3 regions of the Rhodoferax potami genome follow, and region 3 is predicted to be linked to each of the others. Evidence: predicted binding sites of a transcription regulator. Region 3 holds the regulator's gene; each other region holds the start of a gene.

Region 1 (7,048 bases), 1.1 Mb from region 3:
GTGGCCTGGCCCATATTGCTGGGGGTGGGCATTACATTTAGTTGCATTGCGCTGATCTTCAATGCGCTGGCCAAGGGCTACGACTTTTTCACCTACTACTTCACGCTGTTCCTCACGCCCATGATGTTTTTGAGTGGTGTGTTTTTTCCCTTGGATCAATTGCCATCTGCGGTGCGGGTCGTCGCCGACTGGTTGCCCTTGTCCAACGCGGTGGCCTTAGTGCGACCGCTGTTCATGGATCAGTGGCCTGCGGATGCGGTGCGGCATCTGGCGGTACTGGCGGCCTATGCTGTGGTGTCGTTTTGGGTGGCGTTGGCGCTTACGCGGAAGCGGTTTGCCAAATGATGAGGTGTCTGGTTGACAGCGGAAGCCGAAGTTCAGAAATTCACCCGAATGGGGATATTCAGCGCCTTACTGGAACGCCAAAGCTAGTTTGGCAAACCGCGGGGCTTGTTGCTATATTTATGATAGCAACTTGCGCACGCTGGATATGAGTGAATGCCGATTTTGCTAGACCACACTGCCACTTTATCCCGCAGCGCTTTGCGGCATAAATTACGTTATGCATTAAGGAGGAAATAATGGGATATTTTCAAGGCTTAACCAACGCAAGCTTCAAAAAAGACCAAAAAGGCAATACGGTATTTTTCCCTTGGGGAGTTCTTGGTAGGGGTCGAGTTATTCCAGACGAACCGACTGAAACAAAAGTTCGTGCTTTTCTTAGTCGTTACTACAAAGTGTCTCTACCAACAATGATTGTTGTTGGCGTAGTCGTAGGATGGGCTTGGTCTTTCCTTCTTATTCCAATCTTTGGTGCCTGGTTTTACTTCGGCTCAAAATCGCTGGTTTCCGAGTACCCTTACAGCGAAGACAAACTAACCCTCAAAGAGGGCTACACAAGCTCAGCGGCAGGTCACAACAAGGTAACTTTGTGGCTTCTCTTCACGTGCTCCACTTTGTTTGTTTTGGCTGGCATTTTCATCGCGAGCGTCGCCACTTCTCCCAGTCAAATAGTTATGGGCTTATTCACGGCCATCTTTTTCGGTGCATGCAGTGCCGCAATCGGGTACATGCTAAAGATGAAACGTAATGCATAACACCGCGTTCCAGGGGACGCGCTACAGCGGGCTTCGCCCGCCTCCGCATGTCCTTGAACTTCGACATTACAACTGCTTCTGAACGCAACGAATTTCTGCATTCAATCTGGAACCATCTTTGCGCCAGATGCCGTCCCTAGCTTGTGGCCGGGGCACTTCTCTTCATAAGTACCCTCCAGCGCCCGTAGTGAAAGCGCAAGCAGCTATCAAATAGATAGCATCAATGCTGCATGCGAATACACCTTTTTGCCCCCCCACAGGCCCATCCTTACCCATCGCCCCAAACCGATCATGGCTTTCACCATTAAATTGCACACAATTTAATTGCCAACTACAATTCAACCCATGCCCAGCAAACGCACCCTCCCTGCCAATGACGCCGCCCTGCGGCTGGACAACCAGTTGTGCTTTGCGCTGTACTCCGCATCGCTGGCCATGACCAAGCTGTACAAGCCCTTGCTGGACGCCCTGCAGCTGACATACCCGCAATACCTGGTCATGCTGGTGCTGTGGGAGACCGATGGTCTGAGCGTTTCTGCCTTGGGCGAGCGCCTGTTCCTTGACTCCGGAACGCTCACGCCCTTGCTAAAGCGCATGGAGGCCAGCGGCCTGTTGCGCCGTCAGCGCAGTGCCCAAGACGAGCGCCGTGTGGAAGTGTTTGTAAGCCCCGAAGGCCGCGCCCTGAAAGCCAAGGCCATCAGCATCCCGGCTTGTGTCGTGGCCGCCAGCGGCTGCCCCGTGCCGGAGCTCATGGCTCTCACTGGACAAGTTCAAACCCTGCGTGACCGGCTGACCGGCTCACACGGTTAAACCCCTTCACGATTACCCCCAACCGCTGCTGACGCAGCTTTTATGAAAGAAGCACCATGGTCAACAAGATCGAAAAAGTCATCTACACCGCCCACGCCACCTCCACTGGCGGCCGTGACGGCACCACACGCACTTCCGACAGCCTGTTGGACCTGAAGCTGGCAGTGCCGAAAGAAATGGGTGGCGCTGGCGGCGGTGTGAACCCTGAGCAGCTGTTTGCTTCCGGCTACAGCGCTTGCTTCATTGGCGCCATGAAGTTTGTGGCCGGCACCCAGAAGATAGCCCTGCCTGCGGACACCAGCATCAACGCATCGGTAGGCATCGGCCAGATCCCCCAAGGCTTCGGCATTGAAGTCGCCCTGGAAGTCAGCATCCCCGGCATGGACCGCGCTGCTGCGGAAGCCTTGGTGGCCAAAGCCCACGAAGTCTGCCCCTACTCCAACGCGACACGCGGCAACATCGAAGTGAGCATCACGATCGTTTAATCGCGATCTGCCCTGCGGTGCTCCGGCGCCGCAGGCCCCACAAGCCGGCACGCCTCAGGGCGCGTCGGCTTTTTCTTTGCCGCTTGCAGTTTGCTGTGCATGCACCTCCTCGCGCAAGTGCCGCACCTCCAGGCGCAGGGCATGGATTTCGCGCAGCAACTCACTGTCCACCGCGCGCTCTTCCACCTCCACCAGCATGGCCGCTACCGACGCGGTCACCAGCGACAGCACCGCCAGCCCCATGAGTACCACCAGCACCGCAAAAAAGCGTGAAGCGTGTGTGCTGGGCACAATATCGCCATAGCCCACGGTCGCCGCCGTCGTGAAAGCCAGCCACAAGCCGTCGCTATAGGTTTCTGCGCGTGGCTCCAGCACCCAGAAGCCCAGGCCCCCGATGCCCAAAATCAACATGCACAGCCCCAGCGAATACGCCAGACCCCGGCGGCCGATCACGAGTTTGTGGAGTTTGACTTTGCGCATGCAAGCACTGTAAGAGTGCCCGGAGCGGCAGACTTTGACCTGCATCAATCGGTGCAAGCCCCTGCGTCTGCAAACTTGGTGTCAGCCCGGCGGAGCATGATGCGCAGATCACCCGAATAACAACGATGGAGACGCGATGAGATTGGCTTTGTTGTCCGACATACACGGCAACCTGCAGGCATTGGAAGCCTGCCTGGCCCATGCACGCGCGCAAAAAGCACAGCGATTTGCATTCTTGGGGGACATGGTGGGTTACGGCGCACAGCCGGCAGAGGTGGTGCAGCGCATCATGCTGCTCACCGAAGAAGGCGCCATCGTGCTCAAGGGCAACCATGACGCCATGGCGGTCGCACCCCCTGCAGTACCCAAAACCATCGGCGACAGCACCGCCGACTGGACGCACCGGCAACTCAGCAGCAGCCAACGGGAATGGATCGCCGCCCTGCCCCTGACCCACCACATGGACACGGTGCTGCTCGTACACGCCAGTGTGGACGCCCCGGAACTCTGGCGCTATGTGTACGATGAGCGCAGTGCCACCGAGAGCCTGAACGCTGCCGGCGCGCTACCCGATGTGCGCTATGTGTTCGGCGGCCATGTGCATTTGCAAAGCCTGTACTACCGGGGCACCAGCGGGCTGATGAAGTTCACCCCGCAGGCTGGTGTGGCCGTACCGGTGCCCAAACACCGGCACTGGCTGAGCACCGTGGGCTCGGTCGGCCAGCCGCGCGACGGCAAGCCTGAAGCCATGTACACCCTCCTCGACACCGAGCGCCAACAGCTGACCTTTTACCGGGTGCCGTATGACCATTTCGCGGCGGCCACGGCCATCCGCGCAGCGGGCCTGCCGGATTTCTTCGCCCAGCGCCTGGAGCAAGGCCGATGAAACTACTCGAACCGGGCGAGGTGCTGGACGGCTTCCGTATTGAAGCTTGCATCCACTCCGGCGGCATGGCCCATATTTACCGGGTCGTGTATGCCGACGGGCGGCCGGGGCCCGGCTTTGACATGGCCATGAAGGTCCCCCGCATGACCGCGGGCGACGGGGCGGAGAACATCGTCAGCTTCGAGGTGGAGTGCCAGATCATGCAAGCCCTGAGCGGCCCGCATACCCCCCGGTTTGTAGCCGCTGGCGATCTGGTGCACGTGCCCTATCTGGTCATGGAATACGTGCAGGGGCGCACCCTGCAGCACTGGCTGGATGGCCCACAACTAGATGTGGCCGACATCACGCGTCTGGGCGCAGCCGTAGCCCGCGCCGCCCATGCACTGCACCAGCAAAACACGGTGCATCTCGACCTCAAACCCGCCAATGTGCTGATCCGCGAGGACGGCAGCGCAGTGCTGCTGGACTTCGGGCTCTCTTGCCACGCGCACTTTCCGGATCTGCTGGCCGAGCAATTGCGCAAAGCGGTGGGCTCGCCGGCGTGGATTGCCCCCGAGCAGGTGGTTGGCGTGCGGGGCGACCCGCGCAGCGATGTATTCGCCATCGGTGTCATGCTCTACCAGCTCTGCACCGCAGAATTGCCCTTTGGGGAGCCGCTGACCCAGGCCGGCCTGCGCCAGCGCTTGTGGATGGACCCGGTGCCGCCACGCAAGCGCCGCCCGGAAGTGCCTGCCTGGTTGCAAGAGGTGGTCTTGCGCTGCCTGGAGCCGGAGGCCGCCAAGCGCTACCCGTCGGCCGCGCATCTGGCCTTTGACCTGGCACACCCGACCCAGGTGCATGTCACCCAGCGCGGCACCAACATCCAAGGCACCCCGTTTCGCACCCATTTCAAGCGATGGATCAAGGCAGCGGGCATGCACTACCAGCCCAGCCCCTTGCCGGCCCAACAGCTCGAAGAAGTCCCCATCGTCATGGTGGCCGTGCCGCACAAAGATGCGAGTGACGCCACCCTCTACAGCCTGCGCCAGGCGGTCGCCAGATCACTGGGCACCCGGCCGGGCGCACGGCTGGCGTGTGTGACCGTCATCTCCGGCAGCCAGACCAGCGCCTCGGACGACAGCAAGAGCGAAACCCATGTGCACCGGCGCTACCTGAGTGCGCTGCGCCAATGGGCCCAGCCGCTGGACCACCCCGGCCACCAGATGTCGTGCCATGTCCTCGAGAGCAGCGACGTGGCACAGGCCCTGCTGGACTATGCGCGGGGCAACCAGGTGAGCGTGATCGTCATGGGGGCGGCCACCCACGGGCTCAAGACCCAACGCTTTGTCGCCACGGTGCCGATCAAGGTGGCAATGGAGGCGCCCTGCACCCTGATTCTGGTCAAGCAGGCCTTGCCTTTCGAGCACTTGGGTGCAGACGTACGCACCACCGCGTCAGCGGGCTACTCAGACTCCGACGCCGAGTCGGGAGGCCTCTCCGGCTACGGCGACGACCTCGGCCCGCTAGGCTGAACGGACTGCCGGGAGCACCACGCCCGGGCGGCAAAGCGGGGGACAATGCCCGCATGAACTCCCCCACCGCGCCCGGCGCCGCCCATCCCTTTGAAACCCTGACCCCGGACGTGGTGCTCGACGCGCTGGAGAGCGTGGGCTTGCGTGGCGACGGGCGGCTCACCGCCCTCTCGTCGTACGAAAACCGGGTTTACCAGGTCCAGCTCGAAGACGGCGCGCCGGTGGTGGCCAAGTTCTACCGCCCCGAGCGTTGGAGCGATGCACAAATTCAGGAAGAGCACGACTTTGCCGCCGAGCTGATGGCGGCCGAGATTCCGGCCGTCGGCCCTTTGGTACTGAACGGCCAGACCCTGCACCGGTTTCAGGATTTCAGCTTCAGCGTGAGCCCGCGCCGCGGCGGCCGCCCACCTGAACTTGACGATGGTGAAGTGCTGGAGTGGATCGGCCGCTTTCTGGCGCGTATCCACACCGTAGGCGCGCGCCGCCCGTTTGTGCAGCGCCCCGCACTGGATGTCCAGACCTTTGCGGTGGAGCCGATGCAGTGGCTGCTCGCGCACGACTGCGTGCCACTGGATGTGCAGACCCTCTGGAGCAAGCGCTGCCAGGAAGCTATTGATTTGATAGCTACTCGCGCAGATATGGCGGGCGCTACAGGCCAAAACAAGACCAATTCCAGCGGTATACGCCAGCTGCGCCTGCATGGCGACTGCCACCCCGGCAACATTCTCTGGACGCCGACCGATGCCGCGGCCAGCGCCGGTCCCGGCCCGCATTTTGTGGACTTGGACGACGCGCGCACCGGCCCGGCAGTGCAAGACCTGTGGATGCTGCTCAGCGGCGACCGGCAGCAGCAAACCCGGCAGCTCGGCATGCTGGTCGATGGCTACGAGCAATTCCGCGAGTTCGATCGCCTAGAGCTGGCCCTGATTGAGCCCCTGCGCACGCTGCGCCTGATTCACTACAGCGCCTGGCTGGCGCGGCGCTGGAGCGACCCGATTTTCCCGGTGAACTTCCCGTGGTTTGGCAGCAGCGATTACTGGAAAGGCCAGATCCAGATGCTGGAGGACCAGATCGAGGCCATGAGCGACAACCCCCTGATCGTATGAGCGAGGCCTTGAGCAACACCCCGATTGCGCCGGTCTGGTGGACCGTGACCCACTTCGGCTCGTCCAGCCTGCTGTTGCCGGCGTTTGTGTTGGTGGCATTCGGGCTGTGGCGCAGTGGCGCACAGGCCGCTGCCCGCCACTATGTGGTGGCCATGACGGCTGCGGTGGCACTCACCGTGACCAGCAAGTGCCTGTTTTATGGCTGGGGCATCGGCATCGCCGCGATCGACTTCACCGGCGTGAGCGGCCATGGCCTGCTGGCCGCGGCCATATTGCCCTTGTTGCTACGGGGTTTGCCCGGCCGGTGGGGGCGCGAACTCGGCGCTCCGCTGGGTGCCGCGCTGGCCCTGCTGGTGGGCGTTTCGCGGGTCGTGGTCGGCGCGCACAGTGTGAGTGAGGTCGTGGCCGCCTGGCTGCTCGGGTTGGCGGTCAGTGTGCCGGTGGTGCGGCGTTTGGGGCAGGTGCCTTTGCGGCACCCGGCTTCCCGGTGGGCGCCCTGCCTGCTGGTGCTGGCCTTGAACACCAGCACCGCCACGTACCTGCCGACCCATGCGATGGAGGTCCGGATTGCGCTCTGGCTCTCGGGCAAGGTCCAACCGTTTCGCCGGCACCAGTTGCATCAAGCGGCACCAGCACCTGCCACCTTGGCCCCGGCTGTGCCGGCCGGTGCCCA
Region 2 (7,048 bases), 760 kb from region 3:
CAAGGGCAAGGGCCCGTTCACCGTTTTCGCACCGACTGACGAAGCATTCGCCAAGGTTCCCAAGGCTGACCTCGAAGCCCTGCTCAAAGACAAAGCCAAGCTCACAGCGGTGCTGACCTACCACGTAGTCCCCGGCAAAGTCATGGCTGCAGATGTGAAGGCCGGCAAGGTCAAGACCGTGCAAGGCAGCGACATCACCGTCAGCACCATGGGTGGCGTGAAGGTAGATGCCGCCAACGTGATCAAAACCGACATCGTGGCCGACAACGGCGTGATCCACGTGATCGACTCCGTGATCATGCCCAAGTAAGCCCTTCACAGGCACTTGCAAAAAAGCCCCGGCAGTTTCGGCTGCCGGGGCTTTTTTCATGCGGGCGGCTTAGCCCCCGATTTCCAACTCGGCTTGCGGCTTGGCGTCGGCCGCCGCGCCACCGGTTTTCACCGCGCCCAAAAACAGGCGCTCGGCGGCCAGCTTCTTGCCCGCCAGGTACTCTTTCACCACCACTGCGCGCTGCAATGCAAGGTTGCGGATGTCGTCTTCATTGGCGCTAAGGTTGGCCAGCAACAGGGACTCCATGTCGGCCACTGCGATGTCTTTGGTCAGGCCTACCAGATTGCGGGGTTTGGTGATGTCAGAGCGGCGGTACACCGCGCGCAACAGCACCGGCATTTCTTCAGTGCTGTAGCTGGTGACCGTAGCGGCATCTTTGCCCTGCGCACTGGTGGTGCGGCGCTTTTCGGCCAGCAGCAACGCCTTGAGCTTTTCACGCTTGGCCGCATCGCGCTCGGCTTCCAGGTTGGCGGACCCCACTACCGTGAGCTTGAGGGCCGGCCGGTCTTGCAGGGCCTGCGCCACCTTGTCCAAGCCAGCACGGGCCGCATCGCTCAGGCCTGCACTCCCCGGGGCAAACACCACACTGCTGAGCTCTGCGCCACCACCGCCCCCAAAGGCATTGGCCAGCAAGCTGAAAGGCGCGGTAATGGCTTTGGTCACCAGGTTGGTAATCACCTGCCAAATCACAGGTCCCACACGGAACTGCGGGTCGTTGAGCGAGCCGCTGATCGGCAGGTCAAGGTTGATCACGCCATTGCGGTCGGCCAGCAGCGCCACTGCCAGCTTGACCGGCAGGCTGGTGGGCGCACCGTCCACCTTGTCGCCGAAAGACAGCTGGTTGAGCACAAGCTTGTTGGCAGCGGTGAGCTGCCCATCAGGCTGTACGGTGTAGTGCACGTCCACACTCAGCTTGCCGCGCTCAATGCCGTAGCCGGCGTATTTGACCGCGTAGGGCGACAGAGGCGAAAGCTCGAGGTCGCGCACCAGGCCTTTCACATCCAACGCCAGTGGCTGTGCCAGCGGGTTGAGCTTGCCCAAAATTTCCAGAGAGGCTGTGCCCTCTGCGCGGCCGCGTAGCTCGAGGTCGGCCAATTGCACCACGCCACCGGTGGGCTGGTTGGAAAAGCGGCTGAGCTTGCCGGTCAGATCAGTAAGGTTGGCGGTGTAGTTGGGCTGAATGAAGCGGTCGGAGAACAGCACCCGGCCATTGACCATGCTGACGGGCCCCATCTGGATGATGGCGGCCGGGCTCGCAGATGCGGAGCGGGTGGCAGACGCCACTGCTGCAGGTGCTGCGGCACTGGCCGCTGCTGCTGTAGCTGTTGTTGCCGGCTTGGCGCCTTCGGCCGCAGGCGGTGCGCTCTGCCCCAGGTCTTGCAGGTTCAAACGGCCTTGCGGGTTCACGATCAGGCGGGCATAAAAGTCAGACAGGGCCGCCTCACGCACCTGCACCTGGGTGGCAGTGCCGGGGGCCATAGTGAAGTCGATGCCTGGCACATTCAGGGCCTTCCAGCTCAGCAGCTCTTCGCCCAGGCTCTCTGCGCCTTTGCCGGTCGTGTTGGCCCTAAAGTCTTCCAGCGCGGCATCGCCTTTCACGCTCACCTGCGGTCCGTTGGCGAGCGCAGCAAAGCGCACCTGCCCCTTGAAGCTAGTGTCGGCGCGCAGCACGTCCAGGTTCAGACCAAGGCCGGCATAGCCAAGCAGCGCATGGGCCGGCAGATCGGCAATATCCACCTCGCCTTGGGCGACTACCGGGTCCCACATCACATTGCCGGTGTAGCGCAGGCTGCCTGCATCGGCCTGGCCGGATTTGAGCTTGGCGGCCACTTGCAGCGGCATGGGCTTTTTGCCGTCGGGCTGGATGTTTTTAGCTTGCACTTGCAAGCCACTGAGCTCCAGGCGCACCGGGCGCGCGGGCAGGCGGTCCGAGAACACCACGTGGCCCTCTTCGAGCTTGAGTTCGCCCAGACTCAGTTTCCATGGGGCCGGTGACTTGACCACCACGGTTTTGGTGTCTGCGACCTTCGGGGCTGCAGGTTTGTTGGCAATGACATCGGCTACCGGTGCAGCAGCTTCGGTGGGTTTGAGCCAGCTTTCAAACATCCAGCGGCCTTCTGCATCGCGGCGCACGCCGGTGCTGGGCTTTTGCAACAGTACCTTGCCCACCGTCGCGCTGCGGGCTTGGGTGTCCACCCGCACATCGCTCACCTCCAGCAGCTTGAACTGCGGCATATCGCCTGAGCTGGGGCCGTCGTTGTTGCCATTCACGCGGGGTTCCGCAGCCGGCTTGTCGCCGACCAGCGCTACATCGCGCAAAGCCAACTTTTGCACGACCGCAGTCTGGCGCTCGCCATCCCAAGCGATGTTCACCCGGGTGTCCGCCTGCCCGCGCAAGGTTGGCACTAAGTAGGGCGACACATAACCCGACACCAGCCCCAGCCCAAAGTCCGACACGCTAGCCTCGGCCTTGCCCGCACCGACCGTACCCTCGCCTTGCAGGCTGAGTTGGGCCACGGGTGCCTTGGCGCCCGCAGCCAGGCTTTGCAAGCGGGCCTTCAAGTCCAGGGTAGCGGCTTCTTTCATGGGCCACTGCAGCTTGGAGACCGTGGCCTGAAAATCCCGCAGCCCCAAGCGGGTGGCGGGGGCGGTGATTTGGTCGGTCCAGTCTATCGATGCATCTTTCAGGGCCAGCGTATCGAGCTGGAGTGCCCAGGGGGTAGGCGCTGATGTTTCGGCATCTTTTGGGGCACTAGCGCTCGCAGAATCTGCGCGAGCAGCTATCTTTTTAGGAGCACTCGGTTTGGCGGGGCCGGGTGGCAGCAGGTTCAAGTTGCCATCGGCCGCGCGCACCAGATTCAGCACTGGCGCGTTGAGCGTGATGCCCGAGAGCTTCACGCTGCGCTCCAGCGGGCGCACATCGGCCAGCCCCACTTGCAGGCTGTCGGCAGAAAAGAGGGGTTTGCCCTTGGTGTCTTGCACTGCCAAGCGGCTCACGGTGACCGTGCCCGACAAGGTCACCGCCGTTTGCGGGCTCTGCACAAAGCCCAGTTGGATGTCGGCATCTACCACTGCGCTTTGGGGTTTGACCTGCAAGTTGGCGGGCAGGTAGGGCAGATAAGGCGCCAAGTCCAGCTGGCGGATGGTGAGTGCGGCATCGCCCTTACGGCTTTGGGCAAACGGCGTGCCCTCGGCTTCGGAGTCGAAGCGGCTGCCATTGAGCACAAAGGCCAGGCGGGGCGCGACCAGCACATCGCGCTTGGAGTCGAAGCTGCTCAAAAACGGCAGGCTGATCTGCAAGTCTCGCAGGGTGTGCTGGCGCTCTGCGCCACCGGCGCGGTCGGCGTAATCCACACTGCCCTGGTTCAGGGTGAGGTTGTAGACCGCAAATTTGGGGGTGGGGCCGGCGGGGGTGTCGTCGGGTTTGCTCAGTCGCTCGAGGATGTCGTCAATGTCGTAACGGCCGTCGCCCAGGTGGGTGAGCTGCACTTTGGGCGCGTCTACCGTGACTGCATCAATCACCGGCGCCAGCCGGAACAGGGACTGCGCCTCTGCATCCACATACACCCGGTCCAGCGAGAACTGTGCGCCCTTGCCATCCGCGGTAGCCACCGCAAGATCGCGCACCGTGAGCTCCAGCGACCAGGGTGAAAACGCAATGCTCCCGACAGTGACTTGCCGGCCCAGCAGCTCGCCCAGGCGGCTTTGGGCCTGGCTTTTGGCCAATGCCGGAACCGCTGCCCAGGCCAGCGCCCACAGGGCCAGCAAAGCACCGAGCCCCCACGCCAAACGGCGAAACCAGGGGGAAGAAACAAGAGCGCGTGGAGTCATGACAAGAATTCGTGGAGTAGCGTGCCCCTTGATGGTACCCAAGCACACGATTCACGGCAGCCATGGCCGCCTCTGTTGACTTGCATCAACCCCTGTAGCGCGCCGGCATGGGAAGCTCTGGCAAAAGACCCGAGGAGACACCCGTGAAACAAAGCAGCCTGCAAATCATCAGGGACGAGCATGCCGCGCTCAAGGCCATGCTGCAGTCACTCACCATGATGCTGGACCGTGGCCCCGGCGACGAGGCCGAGTCGTTTTTCGATGTCGTGCGCGCCATGCTGTTTTATATCGATGAGTTCCCTGAAAAACTGCACCACCCCAAGGAGTCCAACCTGCTGTTCCCCCGGGTGGCTCGGGTCGCACCGCAGGTGATGGACGCCATCATCCAGCTTGAGGCCGACCACGCCCACAGCGAGACGGCGGTACGCGACCTGCAGCACCTGCTCCTGGGCTGGGAGCTGATTGGCGAGAGCCGGCGCGCCGCCTTTGACACCGCAGTGCGCCGCTATGTGCAGTCTTACATGGCCCACATGCAGCTGGAAGAAACCGCCATCCTGCCAGTGGCCCAGACCGCCCTCTCCGACCAGGATTGGGCCGAGCTGGACGCAGCCTTCGAGGCCAACCGCGACCCACTGGCCACAAAAGGCCGGCGCGACCCGGTGTACGACCGGCTGTTCACCCGCATCGTGATGCGAGCGCCTGCGCCAATCGGCGTGGGCGAGGCTTAGGCGACGCGTAGGCGCTATCGCAGCAGCTTCAGCGCCAGCACCTGCTGCGCTACGCAGCGGCCCTGCACTTTGCCACCCTCGATGCCGCTTCGGAAATGGATACCCGCATACAGGCGGGACAGGGCTGCCTCGTTGGCAGCCGCCTGGAAGCTGGCGAAGGTGCGCGGGCCCCAGCCCCTGTCGTTGTGGGTGTTGTCGGTGAAGGGTTGGCCCGCGCCAAATACCTTGTCCAGCACCGCCGCTGCCGCGCTGGACTGCACCGAGTGGCCCGAAGGGTATTCGGGAAACGGCGGCGTGTGCATCAAGCCCGGCACCCAGTTGCTGTCCAGCACCAGCTGCACATAGGTCACAGGCCGCAGCAGGTTTACCGTGTATTTTGTTTTCCACCCGGCAATGAAGGCATCCGCCATCGCAAGGTTGAGCTGCACATAAGTCTGCGCAGCCAGTGCCAGGTTGCCTTGGCGCTGCTGCAGCAGGTCGCCCGCAATGAAGGCCCAGTGGCCTGCGGGGGTGGGGGTTTTGAGCGGGTCGTCCGCCCAATACAGCGCCACCTGGCGCTGCGCCTGGGTGGCCTGGTTGCTGATGCGATAAACCTCTTCCGCCTCCTTGTAAAACGCCGAGCCTGGCACCTCGGAATAGGCCGGAATCGGCGGCGCCGGGCAGGTGGTGGCGCTGGGCAGCGCAAACGGCCGCACATCGCCCCACCACGGCAACAGGGGCGGCGCAAATGCGGGGGGCGTGGCACTCCAGGTGCCTTCGCCGCTGGGCGGCACATAGTTGAGCTGATGGCGGCGCAAGGGGCCCCAGGCCTCGTGCCCGCCATCGGTGCGCGCCCAGGTCATGATCGCCATGGCCATGAGCTTGCCGAAAGTCTCCGAGCGGTTGGTGATCTCGGGGGTCACGCGGGACGGGTCAAAGTCCCGCGCCAGCTTGAGCGGCAGGCTGCGCTCCAGCAGGTCGATCCGGGCTTTGTTTTCAGCGCTCGCGTTGGGAAACATCATGCGCGTCATGGTGGCCAGCGCCGCATTGGCCACGGTAGGCCAGTGCAAGACCTCGTCCGGCTGGACCCATGGCAGCGATTGCAGCTCGTTGAGCTGCCCCGCCAGGCTGCGGTGCTGCGGCATACCGGGCACCACCGACTCGTACAGGGTCAAGCCCAAATAGGCCAAAGCCCGCGACGCCACCGGCGGGCTGAAACCCGGGGTCTGCTGTGTCAGTTGCAAGGCAAGGCTGAACCATTCGGTAGCCACTTGTGCGCCGTAGCTCGCAGCCGGTTGCTGCACCGGTGCAGGCAATGTCGCTTGTGCTTGCCCTTGTACCTGTGCTTGTGCTGCCAGCGGCACCGCAGCCAACGCGATGCAGATGGCAGCTACCCAGCGAATCCAGAAGGTTTTCATGGCTGTCCTGCCGGGCGCAAGCCCGCCTCGCTGAATTGGTAAAACGCATTGGTGTCTGCACTGGCCCACTCGCTCCATGCGCTGTGCGGCCACTGCACCCGGACCTGCACACGGGTGGCATCACCCACACCGAAATGCATCCACCCAAGGTGGCCGCTGGCATGGCCGCCGCCCACCGTTAACTCTTGCCGGATCACGCGGGCCGCATCGCCCTCGCCCCAGCGCAGTTCCACCCAGGCGCCCACCGCATCGCGGTTGCCCGCAGCTTGGCGCAAGCGCAGCTGCAGCCAGTGGCCCGCGACGGCCGGGCTACCTGCTGTGGCAGCAGGCAACTGGCGCCAGACCTGGGCCTTGTCCCAGCGGTTGACCACCAACACATCGAGCAAGCCATCGCCATTCAAATCCACCACCATGCCGCCGCGGCCCCGCTTGAAGCTAGCCAGACCCGCTTGGCTACCCACCTCAGTAAAGTTGCCATCGGCCTTTTGCAACAGCAGGTTGTTGGGGTCCAGGGTGGCAAAGTCGGGCATGGTGGAGACATTGCCTTTGACGATGAACAAGTCCGCCAAGCCATCGTTGTTCAGGTCGGCAAATTGGGCGTGCCACGCAGTGCTGGGATGCACATCGCCGCCCACATAGGGGCGGTGGGCAGTGACGCCGCGCTTGTAAGCCATGTCGGTGTAGCGGGGCTGTTGAGCGCCGCCCTCCAGGGTTTGCAGCTTGTTGTCGGACATGCTGGTCAAAAACACCTCGGGGTAGCC
Region 3 (7,048 bases):
TCCACATTGATGGACTCAAACCCGCGTGCGCGTGCCGCCTCTACCAAGGCAAACACCTGATCGGCAGGTTGCACCCGGTGTACGGCCTTTTGCACCGCAGGGTCAAAATCCTGCACCCCGAAGCTCAGGCGGTTGAAGCCGAGTTCGGCCAGGGTATCCAGGCGCGCAGCGTCTACCGTCCGGGGATCTACTTCAATGGAATACTCACCACCGGCGACAAAGCTGAAGTTGCGGCGCAGCATCGCCATCAGCTCCCGCAGCTCGGTGTCACTCAAAAAGGTGGGGCTACCGCCCCCGAGGTGCAACTGGCTGACGGACTGCCCAGTACCCATCAACCGGGTGTGTAACTCCACCTCCCGTGTCAAATAGCGTAAATACGTGGCCGCTTTGTCATGGTGCTTGGTGATAATTTTGTTGCAGGCGCAGTAGTAGCACAGCGATTCGCAAAACGGAATGTGCACATACAAAGACAAAGGTAAGGCCAGCGCGGCAGCACCGGAGCGGCGTTGCAATAGTGCTTGGGAGTAATCGTCCGCGCTGAACGCCTCTACAAAGCGGTCGGCGGTCGGGTACGAGGTGTAACGTGGCCCGGAAACATCAAAGCGGGTCAACAGTTGTTCTGAAATGGGTGCGGAACCAAGGGCTGCGTTCATGAATACTCCAAGCTAGCGCACAGACTGTGAACGAAACAGCCTTCAGGCTCCTTGATTTACATCAAGGAGTTTCAGGATGACCCGGACCATAATTGACTTGCATCAGGGGAACACCATGCTCGAACACGCAATGCCTACCGCCAAGTCTCAGGACGCCCACGCTTCTATCGCCATCACGCCGGTGGGAGCCGGGGCATTGAATACCCACACCATCAAGGTCGCATGCTCCAACTGCAACCTGCGCGAGCTGTGCATGCCCTTGGGCCTGAGCCCCGCCGAACTCGACAAAATCGACGACGTGGTCGCAAGCCGCCGCAAAATCAAACGCGGCGCAACCCTGTTTCGCAACGGTGAAAAGTTCACCAGCCTCTATGCCATCCGCACCGGTTTCTTCAAAACCTGCGTAGCCTCTGAAGACGGGCGCGACCAGGTCACCGGTTTTCAAATGGCGGGAGAGGTCGTCGGACTCGATGGCATCGTGAACGACCACCACACTTGCGACGCCGTGGCTCTGGAAGACGCAGAGGTCTGCGTCATGCCCTTCGACCGGATTGAAGAGCTGTCGCGCGAGGTGACTTCGCTGCAGCGCCATGTCCACAAAATCATGAGCCGCGAAATCGTGCGCGAAAATGGCGTCATGCTCCTCTTGGGCAGCATGCGGGCCGAAGAGCGACTCGCCGCATTTCTGCTGAACCTGGTGCAACGCCTGCACGCCCGCGGCTTCTCGCAGTCAGAACTGGTGCTGCGGATGACGCGTGAAGAAATTGGCAGTTACTTGGGCTTGAAACTCGAAACCGTGAGCCGCACCTTCTCCAAGTTCGTGGACGACGGAATTGTGGAAGTCAAGCAACGGCACGTGCGCATCCTGAACACCGATGCCCTCAAAGACATCGTCAACCCCAAAGTCTGCAACTGAGCGATAACACGCTCGCTAGTTGTTGACGTCTGCAGCGCTCATAGCGAGCAAAGCCGTGAGCGCGCTAGAAGCCAGCGTCACCCCCCAGAACACGAAAAACGCCACGGTGTAAATTCCTTGGCGTGACAGCGGCAAAGCCGCGTCGTTCCAATGCAGATCGTGGGGATCGATGAATGCGAACACCACGATTTCCAGCACGCCTGCCGCCAGAAAAGCGGGCCACACGACAGCCATCCATGGGGCTCTCGGCATCACGTTGCTCCTTGCCTACCGCTCAACGGGCAGGCGCAGCGGCTGGCACGATGCCAGTAGCTGCATGGTTACGGGCCTGCATGGCGGGTGCCAGGCTTTCAGGTTGGGTGGCCAGGGTCTTGTTAATGTCCAGGCCAGTCTGGTAATAGTTTTCATCGACGACCGGGTCCATACCGCGGGCGGCCAGATAGAAAGTCAGGAAGCTCGCCACCACCACGATCAGCGGGCCGGACACCACCAGCCACACATGGCCGAACTTCCACCAGGGGGCTGCGGGGGTCGATGAGCTTGACGGGTTGGTCATAAAGTGGCTTTCTTAACGCGGAACTATGAATACGGACTTCTCGGTTACCACGGCAGCGTCAGGGGCCGATTTCACCGTGAAATGGATGGGATGCGATCCCGGAGTTGCACCTTCATACGGCAACTGCACGCGAATCGCAATCCAGCGGGATTCGGTCGGGCCGACTTCCATGCTGGAATCGGTGGAAAGCGTCAGGTCCGGCAAGCCCTCGGCGCTCACCTCAAAGGTTTGGTGGGTCTCCCGGGCGTTCATGATCTGCAGGCGGTACACATTCTCCAGCCGGCCGCCCGACACGATGCGGGCCAGTGTGCTGCGGTCGCGCTCCACGTCCACCTTGAAAGGCGCGCGCATCCACAGGCTGACCAGCATCGCCAGCACCACCGCCAGCAGGACACTGCTGTACACCAGCACCCGGGGGCGCAGCACATGGCGCAATATATCGGCACCACTCCAGCGCTGGTTCACTGCATTCTGGGTCGAGTACTTCACCAGACCACGGGCGTAGCCCATTTTGTCCATGACGGTGTCGCACACATCGGCACAGGCACCACAGCCAATGCACTCGTACTGCAGCCCCTTGCGGATATCAATACCGGTCGGGCAGACCTGCACACACAAGCTGCAGTCGATACACGCGCCCAGCTTGAGGGTGGAGAGATCGGCTTTCTTGGAGCGCCCGCCACGGGGTTCTCCGCGCAATTCGTCATAGGTCACGATCAGGGTGTCTTTGTCAAACATGGCACTCTGAAAGCGCGCATACGGGCACATGTATTTGCAGACCTGCTCACGCATGTAGCCGGCATTGCCATAGGTGGCAAAACTGTAAAACAGTACCCAGAAGGTTTCCCAAGGGCCCATGGACAAGGCGAAGAGCTCCATGCCCAGGCTGTGGATGGGCGTGAAGTAGCCCACGAAGGTAAAGCCTGTCCATAAGCCAACAGCAATCCACATGCATTGCTTGGCGGCTTTGCGCCAGACTTTGTCGAGTGTCCAAGGGCCCGCGTCACGCCGCATGCGGGCAGACCGGTCCCCCTCGGCCAGCTTCTCCAGCCAGAGAAAGATTTCGGTGTAAACCGTTTGCGGGCAGGCGTAGCCGCACCACAAGCGCCCGGCCACCGCCGTAAACAAAAACAAGGAGAGTGCAGAAATCACCAGAATGCCGGTGAGGTACACAAAGTCCTGCGGATACAACACGAGGTTGAAGATATAGAACCGCCGTGCCCCGAGATCGAACAGCACCGCCTGGCGCTGCCCCCACTCCAACCACGGCAATCCATAAAACACCAGCTGGGTCAGAAACACCAGCGCCCACCGCCACTTCGAGAAGTAGCCCGATACGCTGCGCGGGTAGATTTTTTGATGCGCTTCGTACAGGGCAATCGTCTCCTCGTCGGCACCAGGTGGCGGGGCAATAGACCCCTTGTCCGGTGACGCGACGATCGGGATGATCTTCTTCTCGGCAGTAGAGGCAGGTGCGTTCAAGGAATATCCTTCAGGGTTCAGCCAGCGTTACTTGGCCACACCGGTGTTGGAGAAGCCCCATACATAGGACGACAACACCTTGATTTGCGCGGGTGAGAGCTTCTGCACCTGTGCAGGCATTTGGTTGACCTTGCCGTTGTTCACGATGTTGATGATGGCGCTCTCGCCATAGCCATGGAGCCAGATGTCATCGGTCAGGTTGGGCGCACCCAACGCAGGGTTGCCTTTTCCGTCGGAGCCGTGACAGGCCGCGCAAGCTGCGAACTTGGACTTGCCCAAGTTGGCCCGCACCGAATCGTGCGGACTGCCTGACAAACTCAACACGTAGTTGGCCAGGTTTTTCACGTCATCACCCGAACCCACTGCCGCCGCCATGGGAGGCATCTGGCCGACACGGCCCTGGTTCAGCGTCTCCATGATTTTCTCGGGCGAGCCACCATGCAGCCAATCGGCATCGGTCAGGTTGGGAAAACCTTTGGAACCCCGGGCATCGGAGCCATGGCACTGAGAGCAGTTGTTCATGAACAAACGCTCGCCAATCGCATGGGCTTGCGGGTCTTTGGCGATGTCCTCAGCCGACATGGCGTCAAAGCGCGCATAAATCGGCGCAATGTCGGCCTCCCCCTTGGCAATTTCCGCTTGGAACTGACCGCTAGAGGTCCAGCCAAGTTTGCCGGCTGAAGCGCCCAGACCCGGGTAGAACGCGAGGTAAACCGCAGAAAAAATGATCGTAATAACGAACAGCCCGACCCACCAGCGTGGCAGAGGGTTGTTCATCTCGCGAAGGTCACCGTCCCACACGTGGCCGGTGGTGTTGTCGTGGGCGGTCATGGCTTTGGCTTTGCCACTGAACCACAAGAGGAACAGGCAGGCTGCAATGCCGATGACCGTTACGGCGGTCACATAGACCGACCAGAAGTTGCTTGTGAAGTCACTCATTTTGATTCCTTACGAGGCTCAGTCCTGCTCAAACGGCAGATTGGCGGCGTCCTGAAAGTCGTGGGCACGGCTTTTCGACCAGGCCCAACGGACAATCGCGATAAAGACCACGAAGCTGATAACCGTGGTGACGGAGCGCAGGGTGTTGACATCCATATCCATGTGATTCCCCTTATTTCAGCGCCAGGCCCAAGACCTGCAAATACGCGATCGTGGCTTCGAGTTCAGTTTTGCCCTTGACCTCTTCAGACGCCTTGGCGATCTGCTCGTCGGTGTAGGGCACGCCCACCTTGCGCAGTGCGCGCAGGTGCGATGGCAGGCTTTCCGCGTCCACCAGGTTTTTCTCCAACCAGGGGTAGGCCGGCATGTTGGACTCAGGCACCACATCACGCGGGTTCACCAAGTGGATGCGATGCCACTCATCGCTGTACTTGCCGCCCACACGAGCCAAGTCCGGGCCAGTACGCTTGCTACCCCACTGGAAGGGGTGGTCGTACACCGACTCCCCCGCTACCGAGTAGTGGCCGTAGCGCAAAGTCTCGGCCCGGAAGGGGCGGATCATCTGCGAGTGGCAGTTGTAGCAACCTTCGCGGATATACACATCACGCCCGGCCAGCTGCAGTGCGGTGTAGGGCTGGATACCCTTGATCGGCTCCGTGGTCGACTTTTGAAAGAACAGCGGAACAATTTCCACCATGCCGCCTGCAAGCAAGACCAGCAGGATCAACACGATCATCAGAAAGTTGCTGGTCTCGATCTTCTCGTGCGACAGACGGGATGCACTTTTTTCGTTTGCCATACAAATTTCCTTTTAAGCGTGGGCTGCCGCGGGGATCGCCACCGTGTTGGCGCGTCCGGCAGTAACAGTCATCAGGGTGTTCCACAGCATGATCAACATGCCGCCCAGGTACAGCAGTCCACCCAACAAACGCAGCACATAGAAGGGATAGGTCGCCTTCACCGACTCAACGAAGGTGTAGGTCAAAGTGCCGTCAGGGTTGATGGCGCGCCACATCAGGCCTTGCATCACACCGGCAATCCACATCGCCGCGATATAGATCACGATGCCGATCGTGGCAGTCCAGAAGTGCAGCTCAATCGCTTTGACGCTGTACATCTCTTTGCGGCCAAACAGGCGGGGAATCAGGTAGTACATCGAACCCATGGTCACCAGACCCACCCAACCCAAAGCGCCGGAGTGCACGTGGCCCACGGTCCAATCGGTGTAGTGGCTCAGGGCGTTGACTGTCTTGATGGACATCATTGGGCCCTCGAAGGTGGACATGCCGTAGAAGGACAGGGACACGATCAGGAAACGCAGGATGGGATCGTCGCGCAGCTTGTGCCAAGCACCCGATAGGGTCATGATGCCGTTGATCATGCCGCCCCAGCTGGGCGCCAAGAGAATCAGCGAGAACACCATGCCTACCGACTGCGTCCAGTCAGGCAGCGCCGTGTAGTGCAGGTGGTGTGGGCCCGCCCACATGTAGGTGAAGATCAGCGCCCAGAAGTGGACGATCGACAGGCGGTAGCTGTAGACAGGCCGCTCCGCCTGCTTGGGGATGAAGTAGTACATCATGCCCAGGAAGCCGGCCGTCAAAAAGAAGCCCACCGCATTGTGGCCGTACCACCATTGCACCATCGCATCTTGCACACCGGCGTAAGCCGAGTAGCTCTTCATCAAGCCTGCAGGAATCGCAGCACTGTTCACCAAGTGCAGGATGGCTACCGCAATGATGAAGGCGCCAAAGAACCAGTTGGCCACATAAATGTGCTTGACCTTGCGGGTACCCACGGTGCCGAAAAACACCACGGCAAACGACACCCAGACCAGGGTGATCAGAATGTCAATAGGCCACTCCAGTTCGGCGTATTCCTTGCCGGAGGTGTACCCCATGGGCAATGAAAGTGCAGCCGCCAAGATGACCAACTGCCAGCCCCAGAAGGTGAATGCTGCCAGCTTGTCACTGAAGATGCGCACGTGACAGGTGCGCTGCACGACGTAGTAGGCCGAGGCGAACAAGCCGCAACCGCCGAACGCAAAAATCACCGCGTTGGTGTGCAGGGGGCGCAGCCGCCCGTAGCTGAGCCAGGGGATACCGAAGTTGAGTTCGGGCCAGGCGAGTTGGGCGGCAATGATCACGCCCACCAACATGCCGACCACTCCCCAGACCACCGTCATGATGGCGAACTGGCGCACAACGGTATCGTTGTACGCCGTCGCCTGCTGATTTGGAAATGCCATATTTACCTCTTCTTGGATTGCTTCACAGCGAGTGTCTGTCGGGCTTTACTCGAGCGAGTTGACCCACATCAACCGGCAGAGAAAAAGCGGGGAACCTTTTTCAGGGTTCGCGCAAAATGCGCTCCCCTTCAGACTCGATGTCTTCAAACTGCCCCCTGTCTATGGCCCACCAGAGCCCGGCCAGAATGAAAAACACCAGCACCACCGACAGCGGTACCAATAGATACAGAATGTCCATCACGCCCCCCGGGTTGAAA

Evidence for each region. Region 3 encodes FNR, which switches genes on or off when oxygen is low (the NO sensors DNR and NnrR bind a similar motif). Its sites were predicted from a motif close to TTGATNNNNATCAA; they were not measured.
Region 1: a site for FNR is predicted at 2,907-2,920, ahead of RAE19_RS10900 (potassium channel family protein). Genes of this name have one in related genera too.
Region 2: a site for FNR is predicted at 4,238-4,251, ahead of RAE19_RS12745 (hemerythrin domain-containing protein). Genes of this name have one in related genera too.

Annotation. Positions count from the first base shown of each region.
Region 1 covers NZ_JAVBIK010000001.1:2,286,667-2,293,714, reverse strand. The annotation lists gene RAE19_RS10920 (ABC transporter permease) at 1-345, shown strand, start outside; gene RAE19_RS10915 (hypothetical protein) at 582-1,097, shown strand; gene RAE19_RS10910 (MarR family winged helix-turn-helix transcriptional regulator) at 1,443-1,907, shown strand; gene RAE19_RS10905 (organic hydroperoxide resistance protein) at 1,964-2,392, shown strand; gene RAE19_RS10900 (potassium channel family protein) at 2,447-2,872, opposite strand; gene RAE19_RS10895 (metallophosphoesterase family protein) at 3,009-3,758, shown strand; gene RAE19_RS10890 (serine/threonine protein kinase) at 3,755-5,269, shown strand; gene RAE19_RS10885 (serine/threonine protein kinase) at 5,323-6,375, shown strand; gene RAE19_RS10880 (phosphatase PAP2 family protein) at 6,372-7,048, shown strand, end outside.
Region 2 covers NZ_JAVBIK010000001.1:2,647,577-2,654,624, reverse strand. The annotation lists gene RAE19_RS12755 (fasciclin domain-containing protein) at 1-310, shown strand, start outside; gene RAE19_RS12750 (DUF748 domain-containing protein) at 380-4,162, opposite strand; gene RAE19_RS12745 (hemerythrin domain-containing protein) at 4,306-4,890, shown strand; gene RAE19_RS12740 (vanadium-dependent haloperoxidase) at 4,905-6,287, opposite strand; gene RAE19_RS12735 (CRTAC1 family protein) at 6,284-7,048, opposite strand, start outside.
Region 3 covers NZ_JAVBIK010000001.1:3,412,260-3,419,307, reverse strand. The annotation lists gene hemN (oxygen-independent coproporphyrinogen III oxidase) at 1-653, opposite strand, end outside; gene fnr (fumarate/nitrate reduction transcriptional regulator Fnr) at 850-1,569, shown strand; gene RAE19_RS16470 (hypothetical protein) at 1,585-1,821, opposite strand; gene RAE19_RS16465 (FixH family protein) at 1,844-2,125, opposite strand; gene ccoG (cytochrome c oxidase accessory protein CcoG) at 2,138-3,607, opposite strand; gene ccoP (cytochrome-c oxidase, cbb3-type subunit III) at 3,635-4,546, opposite strand; gene RAE19_RS16450 (cbb3-type cytochrome oxidase subunit 3) at 4,565-4,708, opposite strand; gene ccoO (cytochrome-c oxidase, cbb3-type subunit II) at 4,719-5,345, opposite strand; gene ccoN (cytochrome-c oxidase, cbb3-type subunit I) at 5,358-6,791, opposite strand; gene ccoS (cbb3-type cytochrome oxidase assembly protein CcoS) at 6,892-7,029, opposite strand; gene RAE19_RS16430 (heavy metal translocating P-type ATPase) at 7,029-7,048, opposite strand, start outside.